DNA from 2 places in the Pseudocitrobacter sp. 2023LY-00077 genome. Region 2 is predicted to be linked to the other one. Evidence: predicted binding sites of a transcription regulator. Region 2 holds the regulator's gene; the other holds the start of a gene.
The links. Region 2 encodes PurR, which represses purine synthesis genes. Its sites were predicted from a motif close to CANGCAAACGTTTGCNTG; they were not measured.
Positions count from the first base shown of each region.

Region 1: the regulator PurR is predicted to act here: its motif matches at 3,915-3,932, upstream of purE (5-(carboxyamino)imidazole ribonucleotide mutase).

Region 1 covers NZ_JBSPEI010000006.1:246,576-254,151, reverse strand. The annotation lists gene cysS (cysteine--tRNA ligase) at 1-1,378, opposite strand, end outside; gene ppiB (peptidylprolyl isomerase B) at 1,563-2,057, shown strand; gene lpxH (UDP-2,3-diacylglucosamine diphosphatase) at 2,060-2,782, shown strand; gene ACWWFX_RS10425 (DUF4019 domain-containing protein) at 3,056-3,844, shown strand; gene purE (5-(carboxyamino)imidazole ribonucleotide mutase) at 4,004-4,513, shown strand; gene purK (5-(carboxyamino)imidazole ribonucleotide synthase) at 4,510-5,577, shown strand; gene mnmH (tRNA 2-selenouridine(34) synthase MnmH) at 5,679-6,764, shown strand; gene ACWWFX_RS10405 (methionine ABC transporter permease) at 6,927-7,576, opposite strand, start outside.
Region 2 covers NZ_JBSPEI010000008.1:74,941-82,516, reverse strand. The annotation lists gene sodB (superoxide dismutase [Fe]) at 1-34, shown strand, start outside; gene ACWWFX_RS12170 (MFS transporter) at 73-1,239, opposite strand; gene cydH (cytochrome bd-I oxidase subunit CydH) at 1,401-1,490, opposite strand; gene purR (HTH-type transcriptional repressor PurR) at 1,785-2,810, shown strand; gene punR (DNA-binding transcriptional activator PunR) at 2,807-3,739, opposite strand; gene punC (purine nucleoside transporter PunC) at 3,848-5,032, shown strand; gene cfa (cyclopropane fatty acyl phospholipid synthase) at 5,330-6,478, shown strand; gene ACWWFX_RS12140 (riboflavin synthase subunit alpha) at 6,512-7,156, opposite strand; gene mdtK (MdtK family multidrug efflux MATE transporter) at 7,394-7,576, shown strand, end outside.

The sequences.
Region 1 (7,576 bases), on a different contig from region 2:
ACGTCGTCCCCTGCGGGCCATCTTCCAGCACGATACCCATCTCATTCAGACGGTCACGCGCCGCATCCGCCGCAGCCCAGTCTTTCGCTTTACGCGCGTCGAGACGCTGCTGAATCAGGGCTTCGATTTCCGCGACTTCGCCGTCATCCGCCTGAGCACCACTTTGCAGGAACGCTTCGGGATCCTGCTCCAGCAGGCCCAGCACAGCGGCAAGTTTACGCAAACAGGTTGCCGCCGCATTCGCTTCTTCACTGTTGCCAGCCTGTTTGGCGTTGTTCACTTCTTTCGCCAAATCAAACAGCACAGCGTAAGCCACCGGGGTGTTGAAATCGTCGTCCATCGCCTCTTTAAAGCGATCGACATACTGCGCACTGCGAACGAATTCAACATCCGTGGCCGACGTGCCGCGCAGCGCCGTGTAGAGACGCTCCAGCGCGGAGCGCGCCTGCTTCAGGTTGTCTTCGCTGTAGTTCAGCTGGCTGCGATAGTGGCCGGACATCAGGAAGTAACGTACGGTTTCCGCGTCGTAATACTTCAGCACGTCACGCACGGTAAAGAAGTTGCCCAGCGATTTTGACATCTTCTCGCGGTCAACCATCACCATCCCGGAGTGCATCCAGTAGTTAACGTATTCGCCGTCGTGCGCACAGGTAGACTGCGCGATTTCGTTTTCGTGATGCGGGAACATCAGGTCAGAACCGCCGCCGTGGATATCAAAATGATGCCCCAGCTGTTTGCAGTTCATCGCGGAACATTCAATGTGCCAGCCCGGACGGCCTTCGCCCCACGGCGACGGCCAGCTCGGCTCGCCCGCTTTCGACATTTTCCACAGTACGAAGTCCATCGGGTTACGTTTCACTTCCGCGACTTCGACGCGCGCACCGGCCTGCAACTGCTCCAGATCCTGACGCGACAGTTTGCCGTAGTTCGGATCGGTCGGCACGGAGAACATCACGTCGCCGCTGTCGGCGACATACGCATGACCGCGTTCAATCAGACGTTCAGTAATCTCGATGATTTCATGAATATGGTGCGTCGCGCGCGGTTCGGCATCCGGGCGCAGAATGTTCAGCGCATCGAAATCTTTATGCATTTCGACAATCATGCGATCAACCAGTTGCACAAAGCTTTCGCCGTTTTCATTGGCGCGTTTGATGATTTTGTCGTCGATATCAGTGATATTGCGGACGTATTTCAGCTTGTAGCCAAGAAAACGCAGGTAACGGGCAACCACGTCAAAGGAAACAAAGGTGCGTCCATGACCGATATGACAGAGATCGTAAACGGTAATTCCACACACGTACATGCCGACTTCACCGGCGTGAATAGGCTTAAATTCCTCTTTTTGGCGGGTCATTGTATTGAAGATTTTTAGCATCGATAATTCCATGTTGACGTGTGTGATCTGGGCTTGCGCCTGAAACGGCGTATTCTACCTTTAATTCAACTCTGAAGCAGCACACATTGCAAGGTGATCGAACCTCGCGGTTATGCTATAACAGGCGCCTATATACGACTCGCACGCGAGTTAACGCACCACTATAACGGAACAGGATGCAGAAATGGTTACTTTCCACACTAATCACGGCGATATCGTAATCAAAACTTTTGATGACAAAGCGCCGGAAACAGTTAAAAACTTCCTGGACTACTGCCGCGAAGGTTTCTACAACAACACGATTTTCCACCGTGTAATCAACGGCTTTATGATTCAGGGCGGCGGCTTTGAGCCGGGCATGAATCAGAAAGCGACCAAAGAGGCTATCAAAAACGAAGCCAACAATGGTCTGAAAAACACCCGTGGCACGCTGGCAATGGCGCGTACTCAGGCTCCGCACTCCGCAACCGCGCAGTTCTTCATCAACGTGGCTGACAACGACTTCCTGAACTTCTCCGGCGAAAGCCTGCAGGGTTGGGGCTACTGCGTATTCGCAGAAGTCGTCGAAGGTATGGACGTGGTTGATAAAATCAAAGCTGTCGCCACGGGCCGCAGCGGCATGCACCAGGACGTTCCGAAAGAAGACGTTGTTATCGAAAGCGTGACCGTCAGCGAGTAATCGTGGCGACACTCTTTATTGCAGATTTGCACCTGCAAACAGAAGAACCGGCGATCACCGCCGGTTTTCTGCGTTTTTTAGCCGGTGAAGCGCGCCGCGCCGATGCGCTCTATATTCTCGGCGATCTCTTCGAAGCCTGGATTGGTGACGACGACCCGAATCCCCTGCACCAGCAAATTGCCCGCGCCATAAAAGCGCTGGTCGATTCCGGCGTTCCCTGTTATTTCATTCACGGTAATCGTGATTTCCTGCTCGGCAAACGCTTTGCCCGGGAAAGCGGCATGACGCTGCTGCCAGAAGAACAACGCCTTGAGCTGTACGGTCGCCCGCTGTTGATTCTGCATGGCGACACGCTTTGCATTGATGACGCAGGCTATCAGGCGTTTCGCGCCAAAGTGCATACGCCGTGGATCCAGAAAGTCTTTCTGGCACTGCCGCTGTTTATCCGCCAGAAAATTGCCGCCCGCATGCGCGCCGACAGCAAAGCCGCCAACCGCCATAAATCGATGGAAATTATGGATGTGAACCCGCAGGCCGTTGTGGATGTGATGGAAAAGCACCACGTGCAGTGGCTGATTCACGGGCACACGCATCGCCCGGATGTGCATACGTTGAGCGCTAACGGCGAACCTGCGTATCGCGTGGTACTGGGTGCGTGGCATACGGAAGGGTCGATGGTGAAAGTGACGGCTGAAGATGTTGAATTGCTGCGTTTTCCTTTTTGAACGGCGTAAAAGTATTCCGCTTGTTTATCTTGTGTTAGATCTCGCCAGATGCTGGCAATAATAAATCCCCATCAACATTTCATTCCCACATCATCATTATTCACCTCGTGCATTGATAATATCGCAAATATTAATTAAGAAAATACATCCTGAATAATATCGTGACCATTTGTGCTATTGAAAGAGCGATGCTGTAGATTTATCATTGGGTGGTGGTACCATTTAGCTTTTATATTTAACTCATAGAAAAAAACAATACCACAAGAGATCATCATGAATAAAAGATATCTTAGACAATCGATAATCATTATCGGCCTACTCTTCACGCTTACAGGATGCGAACCTTCAGAATCATCTGAAGAAAAAGCAGCAATAGCACAATTCCACACACAACTAGCTGCCGCCCAATATCATGATATATACGCTGACGCCTCTTCAGCCTTTAAAAATACAACATCAGAAAAAGATTTAACGACATTCCTGGAAAAGGCTAAATCCCACTTAGGCAGTTACAACAACGAAAGTGGGGAGTTTTATAAAAAAAGTACGACGGTGAATACAGATGGTTCATCGATTACTCGCCTGTATTACCATTCTTCATTCGGTAAATATACGTCAGTAGAGGAAGTATTCAGTTTTGAAGAAACAGATGACGTTATAAAATTAGCAGGATACCACTATGAAGCATCTCCTGAAAAACCATTGGAATTAGCAGAAGAAAAAGCTGTAATCGCACAGTTCAGAACACAGTTAGCTGCTTCGCAGTATCATGAAATATATACTGCCACTTCGTCTGCATTTAAAGATAAGATATCAGAAGAAGATTTAACGAAAGTGCTGGAAAAATCCAAATCTGACTTAGGCACTTACAATAGTGGAAGCGCAAAACTTTATAAAAGAAGTGTATTATTTTCTACTAAATCAGGTAAACCATCACTGGACTCACTAAAGTACCACTCTTCATTTAGTCAATATCCTGCAGTTGAAGAAGAGTTCAATTTTGAAGAAACTGAGAACGGTGTAAAACTCGCGGGCTATAGCTATACGGCCTCCCCCCAATGACAGGCTAAATCCTTTAACCAGCCGGGTATTGAGCTTATACCCGGCTTAAAGAGTGAGTGTTGAGCCACTCAACGCAATCGTTTTCCTCCCCTCTTTTCCATGCTATTCTCTGTGGCCTACAACGTCGTGTGCAGCACACCCACAGGAGTTTTAAGACGTATGTCTTCCCGCAATAATCCGGCACGTATCGCTATCGTGATGGGGTCCAAAAGCGACTGGGCTACCATGCAGTTTGCTACCGAAGTTCTTGATATCCTGAATGTTCCTCATCATGTCGAAGTGGTCTCCGCCCACCGCACGCCCGATAAACTGTTCAGCTTCGCCGAAAGCGCCGAAGAGAACGGTTATCAGGTGATCATTGCAGGCGCTGGCGGTGCGGCGCATCTGCCGGGCATGATTGCGGCTAAAACCTTAGTGCCGGTGCTGGGTGTGCCGGTACAAAGCGCTGCCCTGAGCGGCGTCGATAGTCTCTATTCCATCGTACAAATGCCGCGCGGTATACCGGTCGGAACGCTGGCGATTGGTAAAGCCGGTGCCGCTAACGCCGCCCTGCTGGCCGCGCAAATTCTTGCCCAGCACGATGCCGAACTGCATCAACGCCTGGCGGAATGGCGCCGCGCGCAAACCGATGAAGTGCTGGAAAACCCGGACCCGCGGGGTGACGCATGAAGCAGGTTTGCGTATTGGGTAACGGCCAGCTGGGGCGCATGCTGCGTCAGGCTGGCGAGCCGCTGGGTATCGCCGTGTGGCCCGTTGGGCTGGAAGCCTCACCGGAAGCCGTGCCGTTCCACCAGAGCGTGATCACCGCTGAAATCGAACGCTGGCCGGAAACCGCGTTAACCCGCGAGCTGGCGCTGCATCCGGCATTCGTTAACCGCGACGTATTCCCGATTATTGCCGATCGTCTGACGCAAAAGCAGCTGTTCGACAAACTCAACCTGCCAACCGCGCCGTGGCAACTGCTGGCAGAACCAAGCCAGTGGCCCGCCGTCTTTGACCGTCTGGGGGAGCTTGCGATCGTGAAGCGCCGCACCGGCGGTTACGATGGTCGCGGTCAGTGGCGTTTGCGCGCAGATGAAACCGCACAATTGCCGCAAGAGTGTTACGGCGAATGTATCGTTGAGCAGGGTATCAATTTCTCCGGTGAAGTCTCACTGGTTGGCGCGCGAGCCCACGATGGCAGCACCGTGTTCTATCCGCTGACCCACAACCTGCATCAGGATGGCATTCTGCGCATGAGCGTGGCTTTCCCTCAGGCGAACGCGCAGCAGCAGGATCAGGCCGAAAGCATGCTGTCAGCGATTATGCACGAGCTGAACTACGTGGGCGTGATGGCGATGGAGTGCTTCATTACGCCTGCCGGATTGCTGATTAACGAGCTGGCTCCGCGCGTACATAACAGCGGTCACTGGACGCAAAACGGGGCGTCTATCAGCCAGTTCGAATTGCATCTGCGCGCTATAACCGATTTGCCGCTGCCGCCGCCGGTGGTCAACAGCCCATCAGTGATGGTCAATCTGATTGGCAGCGATCTGAACTACGACTGGCTGAAGCTGCCGCTGGTGCATCTGCACTGGTACGATAAAGAGGTTCGCCCAGGCCGTAAAGTGGGTCATCTCAACCTGAACGACAGCGATACCGGGCGTTTAAGCGCAACGCTTGAAGCGCTTACCCCGCTGTTGCCGCCGGAGTACGCCAGCGGAATTAGCTGGGCGCAGTCAAAACTGGCTTAAGCCTAACGTGCCGGGGAACGATCCTCCCCTTCCCCGGCTCTCGTCACAAGCGTAGAATCCCGTCCGAGTTTCCCTCCCGATTTTTACAGAAGGATTTGCCCATGAATAATGGGACGGATTACCGGGCCATTTTGACAGCCGGTACCCCCATCATTGACGTTCGCGCTCCCGTCGAGTTTCAGCAAGGCTCTTTGCCTGCGGCAATCAACCTGCCGTTGATGAACGATGACGAGCGTGCTGCGGTCGGTACCTGTTACAAACGCCAGGGTGCTGACGCGGCTTTAGCGCTGGGCCATCAACTCGTATCCGGCGAGACGCGTCAACAGCGCATTGATGCGTGGCGGGCAGCCTGTGCCCGTTTTCCACGCGGCTATCTTTGCTGCGCCCGTGGCGGCCAGCGTTCGCACATCGTGCAGGCGTGGTTAAAAGAGAGCGGCGTCGATTATCCGTTGGTTGTCGGTGGCTACAAGATGCTGCGCCAGGCGGCGATTCAGGCAACCGAAGCGCTGGTTCAGCATCCCATTATTTTGATTGGCGGCTGTACCGGAAACGGTAAAACACCGCTGGTACGCCATCAACCTTTTGGTATCGACCTGGAAGGGCTTGCCCATCATCGCGGTTCATCCTTTGGCCGTACGCTGGATGCGCAATATCCGCAAGCAACGTTTGAAAACCATCTGGCCAGCGCGCTGCTTCAGCGCAGTCACGAGCAGGAAAACGTGCGCTGGGTGCTGGAAGATGAGGGGCATATGATTGGCGCAAATCATTTGCCGGAGTGCCTGCGCGAACGCATGGCGCAATCACCGATTGCGGTGGTGGACGATCCGTTTGAGCTGCGCCTTGAACGTCTGCGTGAAGAGTACTTTACGCATATGCATCAGGCATTTATTGACGCGTACGGCGAAGAGAAAGGCTGGGCGGAGTACAGCGAATATCTGCATCACGGCCTGTTCGCCATTCGTCGTCGCCTTGGTCTGCAACGCTTCGCCGAGCTGACGCAAAAGCTCGACCAGGCGCTTGTTGAGCAACAGCAGAGTGGTTCAACCGAACCGCACTTTGCCTGGCTGGTGCCGCTGCTTAATGAATACTACGACCCGATGTACCGCTATCAGCTGGAGAAAAAGGCCAGCAAGATAGTCTTTCGCGGCACATCGGAGGCGGTGGAGCATTGGTTGTTGGGGCATTAGTGGGTGTCGGGTGGCGCTGCGCTTACCCGACCTACGCATCGGCACGGAGCACGGGTGTCGGGTGGCGCTGCGCTTACCCGACCTACAAATCGACACGACCGGTGGCGATGCGAAATGTAGGCCGGATAAGCGCCAGCGCCATCCGGCAAAAAGGCACAAATCTTAACGCCGTTCACGCTTATCAGCCCGCTTCGCCAGCCAGTCGCCCAACATCTGCACCACCTGTACCAGCACAATCAGCGCGATAACGGTCACGACCATCACCTGGGTTTCGTAACGGTAATAACCGTAGCGAATCGCCAGGTCGCCCACCCCGCCGCCGCCGACAATCCCGGCCATCGCCGAGTAGCCGATTAAGCTCACCAGCGTAATGGTCAGGCCGCGCAGCAGCCCGGCGCTGGCTTCCGGCAGCAGCACGGTGCAGATAATCCGCATCGGGCTGGCGCCAAACGCTTCAGCAGCTTCGATAATGCCTTTATCCACTTCGCGCAACGCGCTATCGACCAGTCGCGCGTAGAACGCAATCGCCGCAACGGAGAGCGGTACCGACGCCGCAATCGGCCCGATGGTGTTGCCGAGCAGAAACTGTGTGAGCGGCAACAGCAGGACCAGCAGGATCACAAACGGTACCGAGCGAATAATGTTCACCAGCACCGACGACACCAAGTACACAAAGCGGTTTTGCCAGAACAGATGGCGGTCGGTGACAAAAATCAGAAAACCGAGCGGCAGGCCGCCGACAATCGCCAGCACCGTCGAAATGCTCAACATCTGGAAGGTTTCGTTAAAGGCCAGCGTTAAGTCCGGCAGTA
Region 2 (7,576 bases):
CTGGAAGTTTGTTGCTGAGAATCTGGCGGCATAAAGAAATGACGCAGAAGGGTATCCCCTTCTGCGTTTTTGTTACTGGCTGACCACGGCCTCTTCACCCTGTGAACGGCTGCTGAAGAAGACCAGCAGCAGCGCAAACCCTGCCACAATCGCCCCCATTACCGGCACAAAGCTGTAACCCAGTCCACCGGAGATCACCGCGCCACCGGCTACGGCACCCAGCGCATTGCCGAGATTAAACGCGCCAATATTGACCGAAGAAGAGAGCCCCGGCGCTTCGTGCGCAACACGCATTACGCGCATCTGCAACGGTGGCACCACCGCAAAGGTCGCCGCGCCCCACACCACCATACTGAACGCCGCGCCGATTTCCGTACGCGCAAGGAACGGGATCGCCAGCATAATCAGCATCAACAGCAGCAGAAAACCTTTCAGCGTACCGCTCACTGAACGGTCAGCAAATTTACCGCCAAGATAGTTACCGATTGAGAAGCCCACGCCAATCAGTACCAGCATTAATGTGATAAAGGCAGGCGTCGCATTCGTGATGGTGTGCAGAACCGGAGAAATATAGGTATAGAGCGTGAACATCGCCCCAGCGCCCAGTACGGTCGTGAGCAACGCAGACAATACCTGTGGGCGTACCAGCACCGACAGTTCACGTTTCACGTCTGGTTTCTCACCCGCCCCGCCCTTCGGCAGCGACAACCACAGGCCGATTATTGCAATTACGCCCAGCCCTGCCGTCGCCAGGAACGACATGCGCCAGCCGATGGTCTCCCCAAGCCACGTGGCCGCCGGAACGCCACCGATATTGGCGATGGTCAACCCCATAAACATGGTCGCTACCGCGCTGGCTTGTTTATGTTTTGGCACCACGCTTGCGGCAACCACCGACCCCAGACCAAAGAACGCGCCGTGGTTGAGGCTGGTTATAATGCGTGACAGCATCAGCGTGGTGTAATCCGGGGCGATAGCAGAAAGGACGTTACCCAGGGTAAAAATCGCCATCAGGAAAATTAAGGCATTGCGGCGTGCGCGATGTGAGAGCAGCAGCGTCATCAGCGGCGCGCCAACCATGACACCTACGGCGTAGGCGCTGATCAACATACCTGCGGCAGGAATCGAGACATCAACCCCTTTGGCAATAACGGGTAATAGCCCCATCGGCGAAAATTCGGTGGTACCTATCCCGAATGCGCCTACGGCTAACGCCAGTAAGGGATAATTCACTTTCATGCTTTGACTCCGGTTTGCCGCAAACGCAGGGCGGCGTGACAACAGATAGCAAAAGCATGACATCAATCACAAAAAAACAGAAGTGAACAAATTAGCAAAATATTTTTGCTGAATTGATAACAATCTCAGAGAGGGAGAGCAGCCTCTCCCTTTAGGATGGGTTAATGCAGGACGGCGGTCAGCGCGGCAGCCACGATCAGCGCCAGCGTAATAACCGTGGTGGTAATTGACATCTTCAGTTCGGTACTCATCAATTTTTCTCCTTATTATCCCCACACCAAAAGTGAGCTATGTCATTTTTGCACACTTATTCGCAAAAATCTTCCCGGATTTCACGCAATAACCTATTTTGCGCTTCCACTTTTGTCAAAGATAAGACAAAATTCGACGCTTATTAAAAAGTGTATCGGCCATTGACCCCCTCCTGTCGTCCTGTGTCGTTTTCCCGGCGAACCGCAATTCATAACATTGCGCCAGGGTGAGTGAAGGCAAACGTTTTCGTATTGAATCGATCAGGGGCAGGCCCGGGTCTGGAGTGAGATGGAATGGCAACTATTAAAGATGTAGCGAAGCGCGCAAACGTTTCCACTACAACTGTATCACATGTGATTAACAAGACACGTTTTGTCGCCGAAGAGACGCGTGAAGCGGTGTGGGCGGCAATCAAAGAATTGCACTACTCTCCCAGCGCCGTGGCCCGCAGCCTGAAGGTCAATCACACCAAATCCATTGGTTTGTTGGCGACCAGCAGCGAAGCTGCCTACTTTGCAGAAATTATTGAAGCCGTTGAGAAGAACTGCTTCCAGAAAGGCTATACCCTGATCCTCGGTAATGCGTGGAACAATCTTGAGAAACAGCGCGCGTATCTTTCCATGATGGCGCAGAAGCGCGTGGACGGCCTGCTGGTGATGTGTTCCGAATATCCGGATTCGCTGCTGCAGATGCTGGAAGAGTACCGTCATATTCCGATGGTGGTTATGGACTGGGGCGAAGCGAAAGCTGACTTTACCGACTCAGTTATCGATAACGCCTTCGAAGGCGGCTATATGGCTGGTCGTTATCTGGTGGAACGTGGGCATCGCGAAATTGGCGTGATCCCAGGCCCGCTGGAGCGCAATACCGGCGCAGGTCGTCTGGCTGGCTTTATGAAAGCCATGGAAGAGATGATGATCAAGGTGCCGGAAAACTGGATTGTGCAGGGCGATTTCGAACCGGAATCCGGCTATCGCGCGATGCAGCAAATACTGTCCCAGAATCCGCGCCCTACCGCTATCTTCTGTGGTGGCGATGTCATGGCGATGGGCGCGTTGTGCGCCGCAGACGAAATGGGGCTGCGCGTGCCGCAGGATATCTCGCTGATTGGTTACGACAACGTGCGCAACTCGCGTTTCTTTACCCCGGCTCTGACCACCATCCACCAGCCGAAGGATTCCCTCGGGGAAACCGCCTTCAATATGCTGATGGACCGAATTGTCAGTAAACGCGAAGAGTCGCAGTCCATTGAAGTGCACCCACGCCTGATTGAACGCCGTTCCGTGGCCGACGGCCCGTTCCGCGACTATCGTCGTTAAGCCTCTTTGCGAACGCTCGCTGCGGGCGTTCGCAACCATTCGTTGTTCAGCGTTTCACTGTCCCCTAAATATTCGAGTAACCAGCTTAGCGCCGGTGAACTGTCATTTTGTTGCCACGTAAGGCAACAGGCCGCATCGGGAAACGGGTTTTCCAGTTCCAGAGCAACCCATTCGCCTTTATCTATCTTCGGTCGCGCAAAATGCTCTGGCACCATGCCAACGCATAATCCTGCGGATAAGCAGGTTTCTGACGATTCCCAGTCAGGCACAACGACCCGCTTCTGGTTGTCCAGTAACCAGGTAGTACGTTTAGGTAACGAACGTGACGTATCTTCGCGCACCAGCGACGGCCAGTTGCGCAACACGTCATCACTGAGCGGCCCCGCCATCTGCGCCAGCGGATGCGAACGAGCTACCACGCACTGCCAGCTCAGCATGCCCATATCGCGAAACGCATAGCGCCCCCCCACGGGAATCGCGCGCGTCGCGCCAATCGCTAACTCAACGCGCCCATCCGCCAGTGCATCCCATACGCCATTAAATACTTCCTGATACACCAGCAGCTCAACGTCGCTGAAGTGGCGATAAAAATCGACAATCATCTGTCGGGTGCGCTCTGGTTTTACGATATTGTCCACCGCGATAGCCAACTGCCCTCTCCAGCCATTAGCAATTTGCTGACACTGCTGACGGGTGATCTGCATTTTTTTGATAACAGAGCGCCCCTCTTTCAAAAACCATGCCCCGGCGGGGGTTAATTCTACATCCCGGTGGCGACGTTCAAACAGCGGAACCGCCAGCCACTCCTCCAGTTGACGTACCGTATAACTGATTGCAGAAGGTACACGGTGCAGCTCATTTGCCGCGCCACTAAAGCTGCCATTCCGCGCAACGGCATCCACAACTTCAAGTGAATATTCAGACCACATTTTCTGCTCACAAATTTTTTGAAACCAACACGCAAATATTAGCGTTTCACAAGGGAGATTTCACTCTCTACACTCTCAGCCTCTTCCAAAACAAGAAAAGGCGTTTTTATGCAACCTGGGAAAGGATTTTTAGTCTGGCTCGCCGGCCTGAGCGTGTTGGGCTTTTTGGCCACCGATATGTATCTTCCGGCCTTCGCCGTGATTCAAAACGATCTCCAAACACCGGCAGCGGCTGTCAGCGCCAGCCTGAGTCTGTTTCTTGCCGGGTTTGCTCTCGCGCAGCTGCTTTGGGGGCCGCTTTCAGATCGTTATGGCCGCAAGCCTGTTCTGCTGATTGGCCTGACCATCTTCGCCTTTGGCTGTCTGGGTATGCTGTGGGTTCGTGATGCCACCACCCTGCTGATTCTGCGTTTTGTACAAGCCGTAGGCGTCTGTGCTGCGGCAGTGACCTGGCAGGCTATGGTGACGGATTATTATCCAGCACAGCGAACTAACCGTATTTTCGCCACCATCATGCCGCTGGTCGGGCTTTCTCCGGCGCTGGCACCGTTACTGGGAAGCTGGATCCTGCATCATTTTGAATGGCAGGCCATCTTTGCCACCCTGTTTATCATCACCGTTATGTTGATGATTCCGGCCCTGCGCCTGAAACCCGCACATAAAAAGAACGCGGTCAGTGAAAACAAACTAACCTTTATGAAACTCCTGCGCAGTCAGGACTATCGCGGCAACGTACTTATCTACGCCGCCTGCTCCGCCAGCTTCTTTGCCTGGCTGACCGGTTCGCCATTTATCCTCAATGCCATGGGCTACAGCCCAACGGTGATTGGCCTGAGCTACGTCCCACAGACTATCGCGTTCCTGGTCGGCGGTTATGGCTGCCGAGCCGCGTTGCAAAAATGGGATGGCGGGAAACTGCTACCGTGGTTGCTAATGGTGTTTGCGGTAAGCGTACTTGCCACCTGGGGCGTCGGCCTCACCGCACATGTGTCGCTCACCGCGCTGCTGATTCCATTCTGCGTGATGGCAATGGCTAACGGCGCGATTTACCCGATCGTCGTGGCGCGCGCGCTGCGTCCATTCCCGCAGGCAACAGGCCGCGCGGCAGCATTACAGAATACACTGCAATTAGGTCTTTGCTTCCTCGCAAGCCTGGTGGTTTCTTCATTGATTGCCGCCCCGCTGCTGGCCACCACCAGCGTAATGGTCGCCACCGTCGTTCTCGCCGGGATTGGCTATAAGTTGCAGGCTGGCGCAGAGGAAAATTCAGCTGAAGAAACTTCTCGTGCCTAACGTCATGAATATCAATGTTATTAACTCGTAGTTAGTTTGCTAAGATTTTTGATTGAATCAGTAGATTTTGCGTCCTATACTGAATCGGTGTCACATAATTACGATAGTTATTACTTGTTAACGGGAGCAGGACGCCTCCCGGTTCCCCAGGGATGGTCTTTTCGGCAAGGGTAATCTCCCTTCCTCTGTGCTACGTCGGATAGCAGGCTCACGGAAGTTCCGTGAGATTTCTCACAAACTCTAAAAAGCGTCTACGCTGTTTTAAGGTTCTGATCACCGGGTCGGGATGGAGAAGCTATGAGCTCATCATGTATAGAAGAAGTTAGCGTACCGAATGATGACTGGTACCGCATCACCAACGAACTGTTAAGCCGGGCAGGCATTGAAATTAACGGTAACGCCCCCGCAGACTTGCAGGTCAAAAATCCCCAGTTTTTTAAACGTGTATTGCAGGAAGGTTCTCTGGGGCTAGGCGAAAGCTATATGGACGGTTGGTGGGAATGCGAGCGTCTGGATATTTTCTTCCAGAAAGTCCTGCGTGCTGGACTGGAAAATCAACTGCCCCGCCACCTGAAAGATACGCTGCGTATCGCGGCGGCCCGTCTGTTTAATCTGCAAAGTAAAAAACGCGCCTGGATGGTGGGTAAAGAGCATTACGATCTTGGCAACGATCTCTTCAGCCGCATGCTGGATCCCTTTATGCAGTACTCCTGTGGCTACTGGAAAGATGCCCAGACTCTGGAAGAGGCCCAGCAGGCGAAGCTCAATCTGATCTGCCAGAAACTGAAACTTGAGCCCGGTATGCGCGTGCTGGATATTGGCTGCGGCTGGGGCGGGCTGGCTCAGTTCATGGCCGAGCACTATGGCGTGAGCGTGGTCGGCGTAACCATTTCCGCTGAGCAACAAAAAATGGCGCAACAGCGCTGTGAAGGACTGGACGTCACCATTCTGCTTCAGGACTACCGTGATCTGCACGATAAGTTTGACCGCATCGTTTCCGTCGGCATGTTTGAACACGTCGGGCCAAAAAACTACGCCACCTATTTCTCTGTGGTGGACAGAAACCTGAAACCAGACGGTTTATTCCTGTTGCACACCATCGGTTCAAAACGTACGGACCTGAACGTCGATCCGTGGATTAACAAATACATCTTCCCGAACGGCTGCCTCCCCTCCGTGCGCCATATCGCTAACGCCAGTGAGCCGCATTTTGTGATGGAAGACTGGCACAACTTTGGTGCGGATTACGACACCACGCTGATGGCCTGGCATGACCGTTTTCTGGAAAGCTGGCCGGAAATTGCTGACAACTATTCGGAACGTTTCAAAAGAATGTTTTCGTATTATCTGAATGCCTGCGCGGGGGCGTTTCGTGCGCGTGACATTCATCTCTGGCAGGTGGTTTTCTCGCGGGGCGTGGAGCACGGTTTACGCGTCGCACGCTAGTTGATCTCCCCCGGCATCCACCGGGGGATTTTTTTAGGCTTCAGGCTGCGCGGCTGCGATGGCTGCGGCTTCTTTCGCTGCCAGTACGCGTTCCACCGTATCAACAACGGCCTGCGTCTGCGGGTCAATCTCGATATTGATTTTATCGCCCAGACGCTTCGCGCCAAGGGTGGTGCGTTGCAGAGTTTCCGGAATCAGATGCACGCAGAAGCGCGTTGGCGTCACTTCACCGACCGTCAGGCTGATTCCATCAATACCGATAAAACCCTTGTACAGGATGTACTTCATCAGTGACGGTTCCTGGATTTTAAACCAGATCTGTTTGTTGTTTTCGGAGGCGACAATTTTCGCCACTTCCGCGGTGGTCATAATATGGCCTGACATCAAATGCCCGCCAATTTCGTCGCTGAATTTAGCCGCACGTTCAACGTTAACCACATCGCCGACGTTCACATCACCCAGATTGGTGATGCGCAGTGTCTCTTTCATCAGATCAAAGCTAATCTGATTACCGTTAATTTCGGTCACGGTCAGACAGCAGCCGTTGTGCGCTACCGATGCGCCCGTTTCCAGGCCATCCAGCATGTAGTCCGGCAGCTCTACAACGTGCGTGCGGAAATTCGGTTTTTCATCGATGGACACGATTTTTGCCGTGCCCTGCACAATACCAGTAAACATGCACTTAACTCCTGTCGATAATTACTCCGGCGGGGCTTACGGCCACACCGTATTTTCTGATACGAACAATAACAGTTGCCCAAACAGGTTGCCAGCCTCGGCGTAAAGACGTCGATTTTTAGACTGGCTTAATGGCAAATCCCCGCTACAATAGCTGGCAATCCTCTTTATTATCTTCTTGCTGCCTGTTCAGGCGGCTTTTCTGTCTCTCAAATAACAAAAAATATAGGTGTTAACGTGCAGAAGTATTTTAGCGAAGCGCGTCAGTTATTGGCTCTGGCTATCCCCGTTATTCTTGCGCAGGTTGCCCAAACGGCAATGGGGTTTGTGGATACCGTGATGGCGGGCGGTTACAGCGCGACCGATATGGCCGCCGTGGCTATCGGGACCTCCATCTGGTTACCGGCCATTTTATTTGGT